One region of the Paenibacillus vandeheii genome, then DNA from elsewhere that is predicted to be linked to it. Evidence: riboswitches for the same ligand, from Rfam matches in the RefSeq annotation. Region 1 holds a riboswitch; the other holds the start of a gene.
What was found. Region 1 has a riboswitch for glycine ahead of sdaAB (L-serine ammonia-lyase, iron-sulfur-dependent subunit beta). Riboswitches for the same ligand answer to the same signal wherever they lie in the genome.
Positions count from the first base shown of each region.

Region 1 (7,302 bases):
TGCCTGTTGCATTGCCCAGTTTAATCACGGGTACGATCCTGGCATCGGGCCGGATCTTCGGTGAAGCAGCAGCTCTGATGTTCACAGCGGGTATGAGTAGTCCACCGCTGGACTTCACGGACTGGAATCCAACGAGTCCAAGATCGCCGATCAATCCATTGCGTCCGGCAGAGACGCTGGCGGTGCACATCTGGAAAGTAAACAGTGAAGGCATTGGCCCAGACTCCAAAGAAGTAGCAGCTGGCGCTTCAGCCGTGCTTGTACTTCTCGTGCTGGCGTTCAATCTGAGTGCACGCTGGATCGGTCGGGTAGTCTACCGCCGAATGACAGCTTCGAAATAAGGAGGAACCAACATGGCCATACCTTTCGGTACGGAACAGTTAAGCATATATTATGGGCATTTTCAGGCTGTGAAGCAGATCAGCCTGACTTTCCCTGAAGCCAGTGTAACAGCCCTCATTGGCCCATCCGGCTGTGGTAAATCCACGTTCCTGCGGTCGTTGAACCGGATGAACGACGAGATTGCCGGTTCCCGTACGGAGGGACATATCTGGATGGACGGCAATGATCTGAATGAGCCGGGTACGGATGTGATCAAGCTTCGCCAAAAGATTGGCATGGTGTGGCAGAAGCCCAACCCGTTCCACAAGTCCATCTACAACAATATCGCGTTTGGCCCCCGCTACCGTGGTATCAAGAGTAAGAAGGCATTGGATGAAATTGTGGAAAAAAGCCTACGTCGCGCTGCGCTCTGGGACGAAGTGAAGGACAGACTGAATGAGTCTGCACTGGCCCTTTCAGGTGGACAACAGCAGCGGCTCTGTATCGCTCGCGCGTTGTCGGTTGATCCGCAGATTTTGCTGCTTGATGAGCCGGCATCTGCGCTTGACCCGGTATCTACGGGCAAGGTGGAGGAATTGATCTCGGAGCTCAAGAAAGAGCTGCGGATCGTGATCGTTACCCATAACATGCAGCAGGCGGCACGCATCTCGGATTATACGGCTTATTTTTATCTGGGAAGCATGATTGAGCACGGAGATACGGAGCATATTTTCACCAACCCGGACAACCGTCTGACGCAGGAATATATTATGGGACGTTTCGGTTAATTGTTATATTGGATGGAGTATGAGATAGAGATAGATCTATAGAGATAGAAGGAAGCATAACACCCGGGCGAGACAGTTCGGGGGTTATGCTTTTTTTATGTAATTCTACATATGGAATAGTTTGCCAAAATAAAAACAATCATGCTACGATATTTGTAAGCGCCACCTTTAATTTGATAAGAGAAGGAGATGTGGATCATAACTACCCATAAGATATCCCATGACATCATGGCAATTGAAATTATTTCGCTTTATTCTATAGAAAAGCCATCCGTTTCCTTTATCCGACATAATGAAAATCTAACGTACCAGGTGGTGGATGATGTAACCGGACAGAAGTTTTTATTGCGTATACATAAAGCCGCTTTTGCAAGCATGACGGGCATCCAGCATACAAGACCTGCTCTTGAAGCGGAGATGAATCTGCTTCATGAATTACGGGCTAACAGCCCATTGCGAGTGCAGACACCTGTACGCAATACATCGGGAGAGTGGGTCACTGCCTGGTTGGACGAAGCAGGAGAAGAGATCTGTTGTACTGTCCTGGAATGGATCGAGGGCAGGGATATCAAACAGGGAGAACGTCTGACGACAGCACAGATTCATAATTTGGGCGTACAGTTGCAGACGCTGCATCAATATGGACGAAGACCAGAGGAAGCTCCCAAGCCACAGGTGGGTTCACAGAAGTCTGAAGGCGGACTGCAGGTGAATGACCATGAACAGCACGCTGATAAGGCGATCATCCCAGAGGTCTATACCGATAGCCCCGCCTTGGATCCAACGGGAGTAAGGCCTGCCTACGGCTCGATCAAAGAGAATCTGGTCATGTTGGAGCAGCTGGAGGAGGGCGTTAGACGTGGCATCTTTACTCCTGAAGATTTCGATCTGATCCGTGAGACGTTTGAGAACATTAACAGGCAACTCGAAACGTATCCGCACACTGCCGAGACCTGGGGAGTGATTCACGCGGATATTACCCGCGGCAATCTGCTGGTGACGGATCAGGGCATATCCATGATTGATTTTTGTTTATACGGTTATGGCTACTATCTTTTTGATGCCGGCGGGGCAGCTACGATATTCAATCGGGAGGAACGGGATATCTTCCTATCAGGTTATACGGAGCAGACAGAACCACTGACGAACCGTGATATTCGGTTAATGGAAGGGTTCATGCTAATCTTTACGTTTGGCTATTTCGCATTTCAGATGGAGAATGAGTCAAGGTACGAATGGATGAAAGAGCGAATGCCTCTTATTTGCAGCAAATTTTGCAGACCCTATGTACACAATGAGAGTATCTTCTATGAGTTATAATTTGTGAATTCTGTTGGGTGGGAAGCGCTATGAATAACATTCATGAAAAAAGAGTTGCTTCGAAGAGTCCGTCTGGTGGCTGGAAGCATGCCGGATTGCTACTTGGCGGTGTGGGCATATCCAATTTGGGTGATTTCATATATATTGTGGCGATTAACCTGATGGTGTTGAATATGACACAGTCCCCGGCGGCAGTCGCAGGATTGTGGATTATCTCGCCGATTGCTTCGGTGTGCACGAAGTTATGGTCAGGCAGTCTGATTGATCGCTATGATCAGCGACAGTTGATGATTGGTGCTGATATTCTAAGGGCAGTGTTGGTGGCAACGCTCCCCCTGATGTCCAGCCTATGGATGATGTATACAGTGATGTTTCTGATCAGTATGTCTTCCTCCATATTCGTCCCTTCCTCTCAGGTGTACATTACCCGGCTGGTACCCGCTGAAAGGCGTAAGCGCTTCAACTCCTTGCAAGCCCTAATCAGCTCAGGTGCATTTATTACCGGTCCGGCAGTCGCGGGAGTGATGCTGATATATTTATCTCCGGCTGCAGCCATTTATGCCAATGCGGTTTCCTTTGCTGCTTCTGCTGTGATTCTATTGTTTCTTCCCAAATTGGGCTTTGGAGAACAGAATCAAGGGAAGGGAAACAGGCTGACACCTTGGTTGATTGCCCAGGATTGGAAGGCTGTACTGAGCTTTAGCCGGAAGTCGAGCTACGTGGTCGGTATATATGCCCTGTTTCAGATCATTCTGGTGGTCGGCATGTCGCTCGATGCGCAGGAAGTGGTGTTTATCCGTCAGGTGATGAACCTGCCTGAATCGCAGTACGGAGCTTTGATGAGTATCACGGGGATTGGTTATTTGGCAGGCTCCATGCTGGTTTGGCTGTTCGCCAAACATTTGCCGATCCGTCACATGATGGGTGGCGGTGTGCTTCTGGTCGCGCTAGGTTATTTCCTGTTCGCCCGTTCGTTCTCGTTTGAACTGGCGGCGTTTGCTTTTATTCTGCTTGGTCTGTGCTCGGCACTGGCGAATACGGGCCTGGTTACCTTTTATCAAAATAATATCCCTGTCGATCTGATGGGCCGTATGAGCAGTATACTTGGACTGGTGTTAAGCGTGCTGCAGGTGGTTTCCATTTTGGTTGCAGGCGTGGTGGCAGAGCAGTTGTCGCTTCGTATGGTATATACGGTTGTATCTGGTGTGATGGTGCTGGCAGCGTTGGGATTGTGGGTGACGAGCATGTTTCCTTCCCGAAGCAGGTATTACGATGAACCGGCGAAGCCCAAGGCGGTGGTGGGGTGACAGGCAGAAATACGGCAATTCTAGTACAGAATAATGGTTGCCTGAATACCCGAACCGTTCTGTGGATCTTAACATAGATAGTACTAATCACAGATATTGCTCATAGAAACAAACGAATGTATACGCTTTCTGAATGAAACGCATTAACACATTCATGTGATAAAAGTTTACAAATTGTTGATTTATTCTGTGTATGAAATGGAAAAAAGTAAATATTCACAAAGAAATCGTTAAGTTTGTTGACACTGATCTTCCGGTCGATTAATCTTAATGAGAAAGTAATAAAAACTTCAATTATCGTTCTGGTACACGATCAGAATGGTTCCATACAAGCGAATGATAGCGAGCGGGAGAGTCCTGGGCATGCCGAGTAAAAAGGCAGCTGTCGGGCACCGAAGGAGCAAGCTGCTACGCACCCGGCGCAGTGGTTAATCTCTCAGGTAAATGTACCATCGTTGGACGCAACTCTGGAGAGTGCGCGATCTGCGCCACCCAAGGGGTATATGGTCAAGCAGCACGGTGTGCAGGGGACATTACCTGTGAATACAGGGCATGCATCAATCCGCCGCGCTTCTTATCATGAAACTCTCAGGTATCGAGGACAGAGAGAGGGCCTTAAGGCCTTCTTCTGTCCTTTTCTTATGTCATCATTCAGTAATAAAGGAACATTATGGGTGTATGTCTGGATGAAAATGACGATTATAAATGGAGGGTTTGCGATGCGTTTTAAAGACGTTTTTTCAATTATTGGTCCGTCCATGACAGGTCCATCAAGTTCACATACGGCTGGAGCAGCAAGATTGGGTCGAATTGCCCGTCAGTGGTTGGGGTGCACGCCTGAACGTGCCCGTTTAACGCTGTATGGCTCCTTCGCCGATACGTATCAGGGGCATGGTACGGATCTCGCATTGATCGGTGGCTTGCTTGATTATGTAACCGATGATCCCCGTATACCGGATGCAGAGCAATATGCAGAGGAAGCGGGTATGGAGGTGGAGTTTTTTACAAGTGGTCTGCCTGCTCCTCATCCTAATACGGTCAAAATTGAGTTATGGCACGGAGACCGCGAATGTTCACTAATCGGTGCTTCCATTGGTGGTGGTAGTGTGTCGGTACATGCATTGAATGATTTTCGTGTACAGATCAGCGGAGAGTTTCCGACACTTGTGCTGCGCCATTCGGACAAAGCAGGGGTGCTCGCCTCCGTAACCTCCACAATCAGTTCGTCAGGTGTGAACATCGGGTACATGCAAGTGGATCGGAAAGCCCGGGATGGTGAAGCGCTGACAGCGATGGAGATGGATGGTGTGCCGAATCCTGAGATGTTAAACCGTCTGCGGTCGCTGGATCATATGCTGGACATTCGCGTGATTGATTTGAAGAGAGGGGTCGAGCCGGATGCGGTTTAAACATCTACATGAACTGAATACCATCTGTACAGCAGAGTCCAAAACCATTGCCGAGCTGATGATCGAAGAGCAGGTTCAGGAGACGAATATCCCGAAAGCGGATGTTGTGCGGCAGATGTCGGATTACTATCAGGTGATGAAGGAAGCTGTGCACAAAGGGCTGACAGAAGATACGACATCACGCAGCGGCTTGACTGGCGGAGACGGCAAAAAAATGGCCGAGTACATTCGTAAAGGCGAGACTTGCTCTGGAGATGCATCTGCACTAGCCATGGCGTATGCCCTTTGTGTATCGGAAGTGAACGCATCCATGGGCCGAATCGTAGCGACACCGACAGCCGGTTCCTGTGGTATCATTCCAGGTGTATTTATCAGCTCCCAGGAGCGTTTTGGCTGGAGTGACGAGCATCTGGTGAACGGTCTGTTCTGTGCGGGAGCGATCGGTTATGTCATTGCCAACAATTCATTTATTTCCGGTGCCGAGGGCGGCTGTCAGGCTGAAGTGGGTTCTGCCATCGGCATGGCCGCTGGAGCGATGGTGGAGCTGCGTGGAGGGACGCCGGAGCAAGTGGTTCATGCAGTAGGTCTTGCGTTAAAAAACACATTGGGCCTTATCTGCGATCCCGTCGCAGGCCTCGTGGAAATTCCGTGCATCATCCGTAACGGACTGGGTGCCGTAACCGCGTTGGCTGCGGCCGACATGGCGCTGGCCGGGGTACGAAGTGCCATTCCGTCTGACGAAGTCATTGATGTCATGCTTGAAGTAGGCAGTGCCATGCCAAGCAGGCACCGTGAAACGGCCCAAGGTGGGCTGGCTCAAACACCAACGGGACGGAAAATGATGGAGAAGCTCGCCAAACCGAAGGCAAAGCGTGCAGAGCCTGAAGTTGAAGCGGAGTCTGAGTCCCCTGCTGAAAACAAACCTGAACCTAAGGCATGACAACCATGAACGAACATGAACTGAATTAACTCGGAGTCTGGATCATAAACGTCGATGCTGCTCCCATCTTGATATGAAAGCCGATACGAATTCTTCCTGATGAAGAGGCGTATCGGCTTTTTTTTTTTTTGCTGTTCCAAAAAAAGAAAAATAAATGGGTATTGATGTTTATGTATCGATTAGATATATTAATAACTGACATATATCAATATGATATATAGAAAAGCTAAATAACGTAATACAACCTAAGGAGATGAATAAGATGAAACGTGTTTTTCAAACGAGTCTTCTGTTTATGAAAAATGGAGCTACGATTGTCGGGTTGATTACGGCCGTATTATTCCAGGTTTTTTTTAATACCATCTGGCTTAGTGGGTATGATCAGGTTAATGCACGGATGACTCAGCTTGCGGTGACCATTGTGAATGAAGATGGGGTTGAGGCTGAGCATGTAGCCAAGTCTCTTGCAGCAGGACTTGGCTTTGTGATCAAACCATCCGCATCGATGGAAGAAGCCAGACAGCTGTTAACCGACCGGGATGTATACATGATTATTGAGATTCCATCGGGTTTCATGCAGCAGGCGGGAGATTTATCGCAACCGGTGAAGGTGAAGTATGTGATGAATGAATCCAACGTAGCTACCGTGAAAAGTGTGATGCAGAACGTATCCGCACAAGTTACAGCGACGTTGAACCGTGAAGTACAGCAAAATGGCATTCGTGGAGTGCTGGATCAATCGGGTATGGCTTCCGATCAGGCAAATGCGCTGGCGCTGGGGTTATCTTCCCGGGTGGAGGCAGAAGTGGAACGGCTGAATCCAGTTCAAAACTTTGCCTTTTCGATGGTGCCGATGCTGATTGTGACGGCTACGTTTACAGGTGCGATGCTGCTTGGTATGAATCTGCAAAAAGTGTCTGGAGAACTAAGTAGCAAGGCGGGAAAATGGGAGCGTTTCTGGGCACGCAATATCATCAACCTGGGTGCTGCATTTATCGTATCGCTCGTTGGAGCCGGGATGATGCATGTTATGGGTGTATCATCAGCGGATGGATGGTGGATGTTATGGCTATTTCAGTTGTTGATTACCTTATCTTTTCTATTCGTCGCGCAATTGAGCTTGTTGCTGCTTGGAAATGCCGGGGCTTGGTTAAACAGTGCTTTGCTGCCTCTGCTGATGTTGTCATCGGGCGCAACCATTCCGCGTGATGTCATGT
Region 1 is NZ_JAROCD010000007.1:168,163-175,464, forward strand. Features, by position in the region: gene pstA (phosphate ABC transporter permease PstA) at 1-341, shown strand, start outside; gene pstB (phosphate ABC transporter ATP-binding protein PstB) at 354-1,109, shown strand; gene P5G61_RS15465 (phosphotransferase enzyme family protein) at 1,338-2,429, shown strand; gene P5G61_RS15470 (MFS transporter) at 2,459-3,736, shown strand; glycine riboswitch at 4,074-4,197, shown strand; glycine riboswitch at 4,202-4,343, shown strand; gene sdaAB (L-serine ammonia-lyase, iron-sulfur-dependent subunit beta) at 4,456-5,145, shown strand; gene sdaAA (L-serine ammonia-lyase, iron-sulfur-dependent, subunit alpha) at 5,135-6,085, shown strand; gene P5G61_RS15485 (YhgE/Pip domain-containing protein) at 6,348-7,302, shown strand, end outside.

Region 2 (7,302 bases), on a different contig from region 1:
AAGTTGCCGTAATACGCTTTGACCCGGCCAATGGATTGATCACCTTCGCGATCCAATGCATATATGCCCTCATCATTTTTGATAACCATCGGTTTCGGCAGAAACGGAATCAAGCGGCTCTTCACGCCAACCGGGCCGGCTCCAGGTCCACCTCCGCCGTGCGGAGTGCTCATCGTTTTATGCAAGTTTAGATGTACTACGTCGAAGCCCATATCGCCAGGCCGGGTAATGCCCATGATGGCATTGGAGTTGGCACCATCGTAGTACAGCAAACCACCTGCCTCATGCACGATGGAGGCAATCTCCTGAATGTCTTTTTCAAAAAGTCCGAGTGTGTTCGGATTGGTCAGCATCAACGCTGCGGTATCCGACCCTACAGCAGCGCGGAGTACGTCCAGATCTACCAGACCGTCTGCGCGGGAAGGGATCGTTACCGTTTCGAAACCTGCAACGGTTGCACTTGCCGGGTTGGTGCCATGAGAAGAATCCGGTACGATGACTTTGGTGCGCTGTTCACCACGACCTTCGTGGTAGGCCCGGATCATCATGAGTCCGGTCCATTCGCCGTGTGCGCCAGCGGCAGGTTGCAGTGTAACGGCATCCATACCGGTTAGGCCAGCAAGGTCATTTTGTAACGTGTAGAGCAGTTCAAGTGCACCTTGAATGCTGGATTCGTGCTGATATGGATGAATTTTGGCGAATCCGTTGTAACGGGCCACATCCTCATTAATCTTCGGATTATATTTCATCGTACAAGAACCTAGCGGATAGAATCCGTTATCTATTCCGAAATTACGACGAGACAGAGCAGTGTAGTGGCGAATGACGTCAACTTCAAAAACCTCAGGCAATGCTGCTGCTTCCGATCGAAGCATTTCCCGGGGAATCAGGGAATCGGCAGCTTGCCGGGGAACGTCGCATTCTGGCAAGGAGTACGCAACCCGACCCGGGCTGCTGAGTTCAAAAATCAATGATTGCTCCCGTGCTGAAGAGGCAGCTAGGGCAGAGATTTTTGTAACTGTTTCCGTCTGGCCCGAAGTGGAGACAGAGGTTACTGTTTCCGGTTGTCCTGTTCCTGAAGTTGTCTTTGTTGTCGTTTCCTGAGTCACAGCGATCCCTCCAATACACGTGCGAATTCGTCTATCTCTTCCTTGCTGCGTCGTTCGGTAACGGCAATGAGCATATGTCCGGCGAGCTCGGAATACTCTCTTCCAAGTTCATACCCGCCAATGAAGCCGGCATCGAGTAATTTCAGTTGCAGGGCATCCACATTTGTTCCTTCAGGCAGTTGGATAACAAATTCATTAAACGTTGGTGCAGTAAACGTAAGAGAGACCCCTGGAATTGCGGTAAGTGTGTTAAGGGCATAATGGCTCTTTTGCAAATTCAAATCAGCGACATCGATCATACCTTGTTTACCCATGATGGACATATAGACAGAGGCACTCAGTGCGAGCAAAGCCTGGTTGGAACAGATGTTTGACGTCGCCTTTTCACGACGAATATGCTGTTCACGTGCTTGCAGCGTGAGTACAAAACCACGCTTGCCGTTGCGGTCAGTGGTCTGGCCTACAATTCGGCCAGGAATCCGGCGCATATGAGCCTGGGATACGGCGAAATATCCACATGTTGGGCCGCCAAGTGAAGCGGCGATACCAAGGGGCTGTGCGTCGCCAACGACGATGTCAGCACCCAGCTTGCCTGGGGCTTCCAGCAGACCCAGCGATAGCGGGTTGGCGCTGACCACGAGCAGGCTTTTGTGCGCATGCGCAAGATCTGCGGCCTGTTTTACATTTTCCACGGCGCCGAAGAAGTTCGGGCTCTGAATCATGACAGCTGCGGTGTCATCGGACACGGCGGCTTGCAGGGCATCCCAGTCTGTTACACCATTTTGATACCCAATCTCAACAATCTCCAGATTGAGGCCGTGGGCATAAGCTTGCAATACCTGACGGGACTCGGGATGCACGGTACGTGACACAATCAGCTGTTTGCGGCGGGTTGCTGCTGCGGCCAGGTTGCCTGCTTCTGCAAATGCAGTTGCACCATCGTACATGCTGGCATTGGCTACAGCCATGCCTGTCAACTCACAGATGTAGGATTGAAACTCGAAAATCGCCTGTAATTCTCCCTGGCTGATTTCAGGTTGATAAGGTGTATAGGCGGTATAGAACTCGGAACGGGAGATGACATGATTAATGACGGAGGGAACATGATGATCATAAATGCCTGCACCCAGGAAGCTGGCGTGTGTCTCGAAGTTGGCATTCGCTGCCGCTTGCTTCGACATATGACGTGTCAGTGCATATTCATCCAGTTTGGAGGAAACAGGCAGTTCACCCTGATAGCGAATCTCCTGTGGAATGTCATGAAACAGATCCTCAATTGTTTCCACACCGATGGTTGCCAGCATGGCACTCTGATCCTGCTCGGTCATGGGAATGTAGCGGTGCTTGCTCATGCTTGATCAGCTCCTTGAGTAGGTGTCTTTGGCGCACGTGTCCGTTTATGAAAAGGGGTCTTCACGACCTCGGCTTTCAGTTTCTTGCCACGAATCTCAATCTCCAGCGGGGTACCCAGTGCAGCATATTTACTGTCAATCAAGGCCAGCCCCAAATTGCGTTTCAGCGTAGGGGATTGGGTGCCTGTGGTTACTTCACCGATCTGTACGCCTTCGGCGTATATCGGATAATGGGGGCGAGGAATACCGCGCTCCAGTACTTCGATGCCGACCAGCTTGCGGGCAGGCCCGTCATTTTTTTGCTGCAACAAGGCTTCATGTCCGATAAACGGCCCGGCATTCAGCTTCACAAACATGCCAACGCCAGCCTCCAGCGGCGAGATGGTTGCAGACAGTTCCTGTCCGTACAGGGGAAGCTTGGCTTCAAAGCGCAGCGTATCCCGGGCACCCAGTCCGGTCGGAACGAGTCCGAAACCTTCTCCCGCCTGCATCAATCCGTTCCAGACCACAGCAGCCTGTTCGGCAGGAACATAGAGCTCAAATCCGTCTTCACCCGTATATCCGGTGCGGGATAACAGCAATGTAACGCCACATACCTTTGCATTCGGTACAAAACGGAAAGGCTCAATCAAAGACACATCAGTGTCAGTCACCTTTGCGAGAATATCCACAGCAAGTGGACCTTGCAGGGCAAGCAGCGCCGTTTGTTTGGAATCATTAGTCATCGTTACGCCTGGCGACATGTGCTGCTGCAGCCATGCCCAGTCCTTGTCAATGTTGGAGGCATTAACCACCAGCATATAATGCTGGTCTTTCAGTTTATAGATCAACAGATCATCGACCACGCCGCCATCCGGATAACACATTAACGTGTATTGAGCCTGACCGGGAACGAGTGTTGTTACATCATTGGTCGTCATGTGCTGTAAAAAAGCTTCCGCGTGTTCACCTTGTACAGTGAATTCACCCATGTGGGATACATCAAATAATCCGGCACGTTCTCGCACCGCTTCATGCTCTTTCTGAATTCCGCTGAATTGTACCGGGAGCTCCCAGCCACCAAAATCAATGCATCGTACGCCTTCATACTGCTGATAGAGTGGAAAGAGTGGGGTTCTAAGCAAATCGGACATCCAATCACCTCGTCATGGGCCGTCAACAGGCCGAGTGTATAACCGTGGATCAATGAATCTGTCATCAACATTTAATTGTCAAAGTAAGGTAAGGACGCTATAGGCAGCGCCGCTCTATAACCTGTTTTCGTTTTTTTGGGAAAAAGGAAAAGGACAGGCCAAAGAACCGGCATGCCAGAAGCACGCTGTATTCTTAGGCTCTGTCCTTGGTACCTGAGAGTTACCCCGCCGCATGATGCAGCAGGTTTCCCCTTGGGTGATCCTAACGCCCACGCAGGGCGAATAGATGCTCTCCAGAGTTGCGTCCCGTAAAAGTCCTTTTGCCTGAGAGATTCACCTCCCGCTTGTCGGTGGTTTACTCCTTCGGCGTTACCGCATGTACACCCTGATTCGGGTGTCAAGGGTAATCTCTCCCTTTACATTCATCCGCGGGTATTGCATAGACCAATAAACATATTTACTACTCTCATTAAAGCCTGAATCGACTATTGATGTCAAGAACGATATCATAGAAATCAACAAAAAATCCGAATGATATTTCAAGATAATTCTGTAATGTTCGTATATTTTTAAAGAGTACGCTTACTTTTCTAATATTCACCATTATATGTAGAGAGAGTCCAATAGAGTTACAGGCATATAAGGAAGAAAATCAAATAAATTGTAAGGTATCTTGACATTTGATTCTAAAATATCATACGCTATGTTTTGGGAAAAAGGTTAAGGTCAAAGAAGCGCATGCACTCATTTAATGAAAAGCGAGGCGGATATCGATGAGCGAATTGAAAAGTGATTTCCTGTACAGTGAAGAGCACGAATGGGTGCAGACCGTAGGGGAGGATACCGTACGTATTGGCATTACCGAATTCGCGCAGCATCAGCTGGGTGACATTGTGTTTGTAGAATTGCCTGACCTAGAATCGGATGTAAAGGCGGAAGACAGCATTGGAACAATTGAATCCGTCAAAACCGTTTCGGATTTGTTTTCTCCTGTAAGTGGAACAATTGTTGCTGTAAATGAGGCATTGCAGGATTCCCCGGAGCTGGTTAATAACTCTCCATATGAGGAAGGCTGGATGATCGAAATCCGTGTTGAGGGCGATTTGACAGCGGCACTGTCCACATTGATGAATGCGGATGCGTATCGTAAACATACGGAATAAAACTAGGGTTCCATTCTCCGCTGGAGACTGAATTTCAGCCTCAGGCCCGATTCCGTGTAACTTGAAAAGAATGAATCGATTGATTATAGATCCGGATGGTAATCCTGTTAATCCGGAGAATACTTAGGCGCAATTGCCTCACCTGTAACGGGCTGAGCAATTGCGCTTTTTGTTTTAAAATAGAATAAATTTACAATTTCATTTGTCATTAAAATGGGGCAATTCGTGGGTATGATACATGAAAGGGAATAACAGGTTCTATTCCATATCCACGGTTTAAAATGGGACAATCCTTCAAATTTAAATCTTGTCATCAACGTTCATGACGGAAGTAGGTTTTCATTTCATTGTAGAAGATACCGTTTTCATTTACGATATGTCTGTGAAATCAAGATTCATTACAGATTTGTACCTTCGTTCGTCTGGATCATCGTGTCAAAATTCAGTGGAATTAAGGTTTAATATGTTGAGGAGGTTTTTAGTATGAGTTCAGTGGACGCAAAGTCCGGAAAAAGCGGAGGAATACGGGTCGGCGTTCAGAAGTTTGGACGTTTCCTGAGCGGTATGGTTATGCCGAACATGGGTGCATTTATCGCCTGGGGTTTGATTACGGCATTGTTCATTCCAAAAGGATGGTTCCCTAACGCAGATTTTGCATTGCTGGTTGATCCAATGATCAAATATTTGCTGCCTTTACTTATCGGTTACACGGGCGGTACCATGGTACACGGCCAACGTGGTGGTGTAGTCGGTGCGATTATGACCATCGGGGTTATTGTCGGTAGTGACATCCCCATGTTTCTTGGTGCCATGATTGCCGGACCATTGGGAGCCTGGGTCATTAAGAAATTTGACAAGGCTGTCGATGGCAAAATTAAATCTGGGTTTGAGATGCTGGTTAACAACTTCTCCGCTGGTATTATTGGTGGGATCTTGGCCCTTCTAGCCCTTAAAGGCATCGGGCCTTTCGTTGAAGCGATTAGCAAGGTGTTATCGGCTGGGGTAGAAACCTTGATGAATGCTGGTCTTCTCCCGCTGGTCAATCTGATCATTGAGCCAGGAAAAGTATTATTCCTGAACAATGCAATCAACCATGGGATTCTGACACCGATTGGTACGGATCAGGCAAGAGAACTGGGACAATCGGTATTATTCATGCTTGAATCCAATCCAGGTCCTGGACTCGGCATTTTGCTGGCCTACTGCTTCTTTGGTCGGGGATCAGCTAAATCTTCCGCTCCAGGTGCTGTAATTATCCATTTCTTTGGCGGGATTCACGAGATTTATTTCCCTTATATTCTGATGAGACCGATACTGATTCTGGCTGCGATGGCTGGTGGTGTAGCGGGTACATTGACTTTTATGCTGACAGGAGCTGGTTTGGTTTCAGCACCGTCACCGGGTAGTATCATTGCCTACTCTTTGTTAACACCTAAGGGTGGATATCTTGGCATGTTTGCAGGGGTAGCCGTAGCTGCGATCATCTCCTTCCTTGTGGCATCTGTGCTGCTCAAAACAGGCAAACAGAAGGATGACGAAGATCTGGATACTGCATCCAGTCGTATGAAAGATATGAAAAATCAGGGCAAAACGGGTAACCTCACCGTTGATAAAGACAATCGGGAAGCTGACCGTGCGGCTGATATTGCTTCTGCGGCCGTAAAAACGGACATAAACAAAATTGTCTTCTCCTGTGATGCAGGAATGGGTTCGAGTGCCATGGGTGCATCAATTCTGCGGAAGAAAATGAAGGCAGCCGGTGTGGATGTCGCTGTAACGAACACGGCGATCAGTGAGATTCCGCAAGATGCCGACATCGTCATCACACAGAAAACATTGACAGACCGGGCCAAATCCGTGGCTCCAAATGCAGAGCATATTTCCATCGATAACTTCCTGAAGAGTCCTGAATACGAGGCACTGGTGGAGCGCCTCAAATCCGACTCCTGATGAGTAATATTACAAGGAGACAGCGTGAGATCGTGGAGTTCCTGCTGGAGCATCCGCATGAGGTAACTGCTGGCGAAATAGCTGTTGCGGTCAAAGTAAGTACCCGTACCGTACATCGGGAGTTGCAGATGATTGAACAATGGCTTGAGCCCCTTGGCATGAGATTGGAAAAAAAATCGGGAACCGGGGTCCGAATTGATCCCGGTTCCGATGATTTGGCCGTATTGCGCCAACAACTTGAGCTTAACGAATATGTAGAGTTTACGCCCGAAGAGCGTAAACTCTTCATGCTTTGTATTTTGCTGGATGAGTCCGAGCCTGTGAAGCTGCTTGCGCTGGCCTCAGATCTTAAGGTAACCGTGTCTACGGCGAGCAATGATCTGGACGATCTGGAGCCACGCATTCATCTGGCAGGCTTGAAGCTGGTTCGCAGGCGCGGATATGGGGTCAAGATCAATGGAAGCGAGTGGGCTCATCGCATGGCTATTTCTGCGCTCGCTCTTGAATATCTGGATGAATCTGATTTGTTCGGTAGGCAAGCGGAGCAGGGCGTTTCCAAAGTAAACAGTAAACTATTGGAAATGATTGGACATGA
Region 2 is NZ_JAROCD010000015.1:73,002-80,303, reverse strand. Features, by position in the region: gene gcvPB (aminomethyl-transferring glycine dehydrogenase subunit GcvPB) at 1-1,010, opposite strand, end outside; gene gcvPA (aminomethyl-transferring glycine dehydrogenase subunit GcvPA) at 1,106-2,461, opposite strand; gene gcvT (glycine cleavage system aminomethyltransferase GcvT) at 2,458-3,594, opposite strand; glycine riboswitch at 3,793-3,893, opposite strand; glycine riboswitch at 3,897-4,020, opposite strand; gene gcvH (glycine cleavage system protein GcvH) at 4,368-4,757, shown strand; gene P5G61_RS26045 (PTS mannitol transporter subunit IIBC) at 5,241-6,707, shown strand; gene P5G61_RS26040 (BglG family transcription antiterminator) at 6,707-7,302, shown strand, end outside.
Region 2: another riboswitch for glycine. It lies ahead of gcvT (glycine cleavage system aminomethyltransferase GcvT); the one in region 1 lies ahead of sdaAB (L-serine ammonia-lyase, iron-sulfur-dependent subunit beta).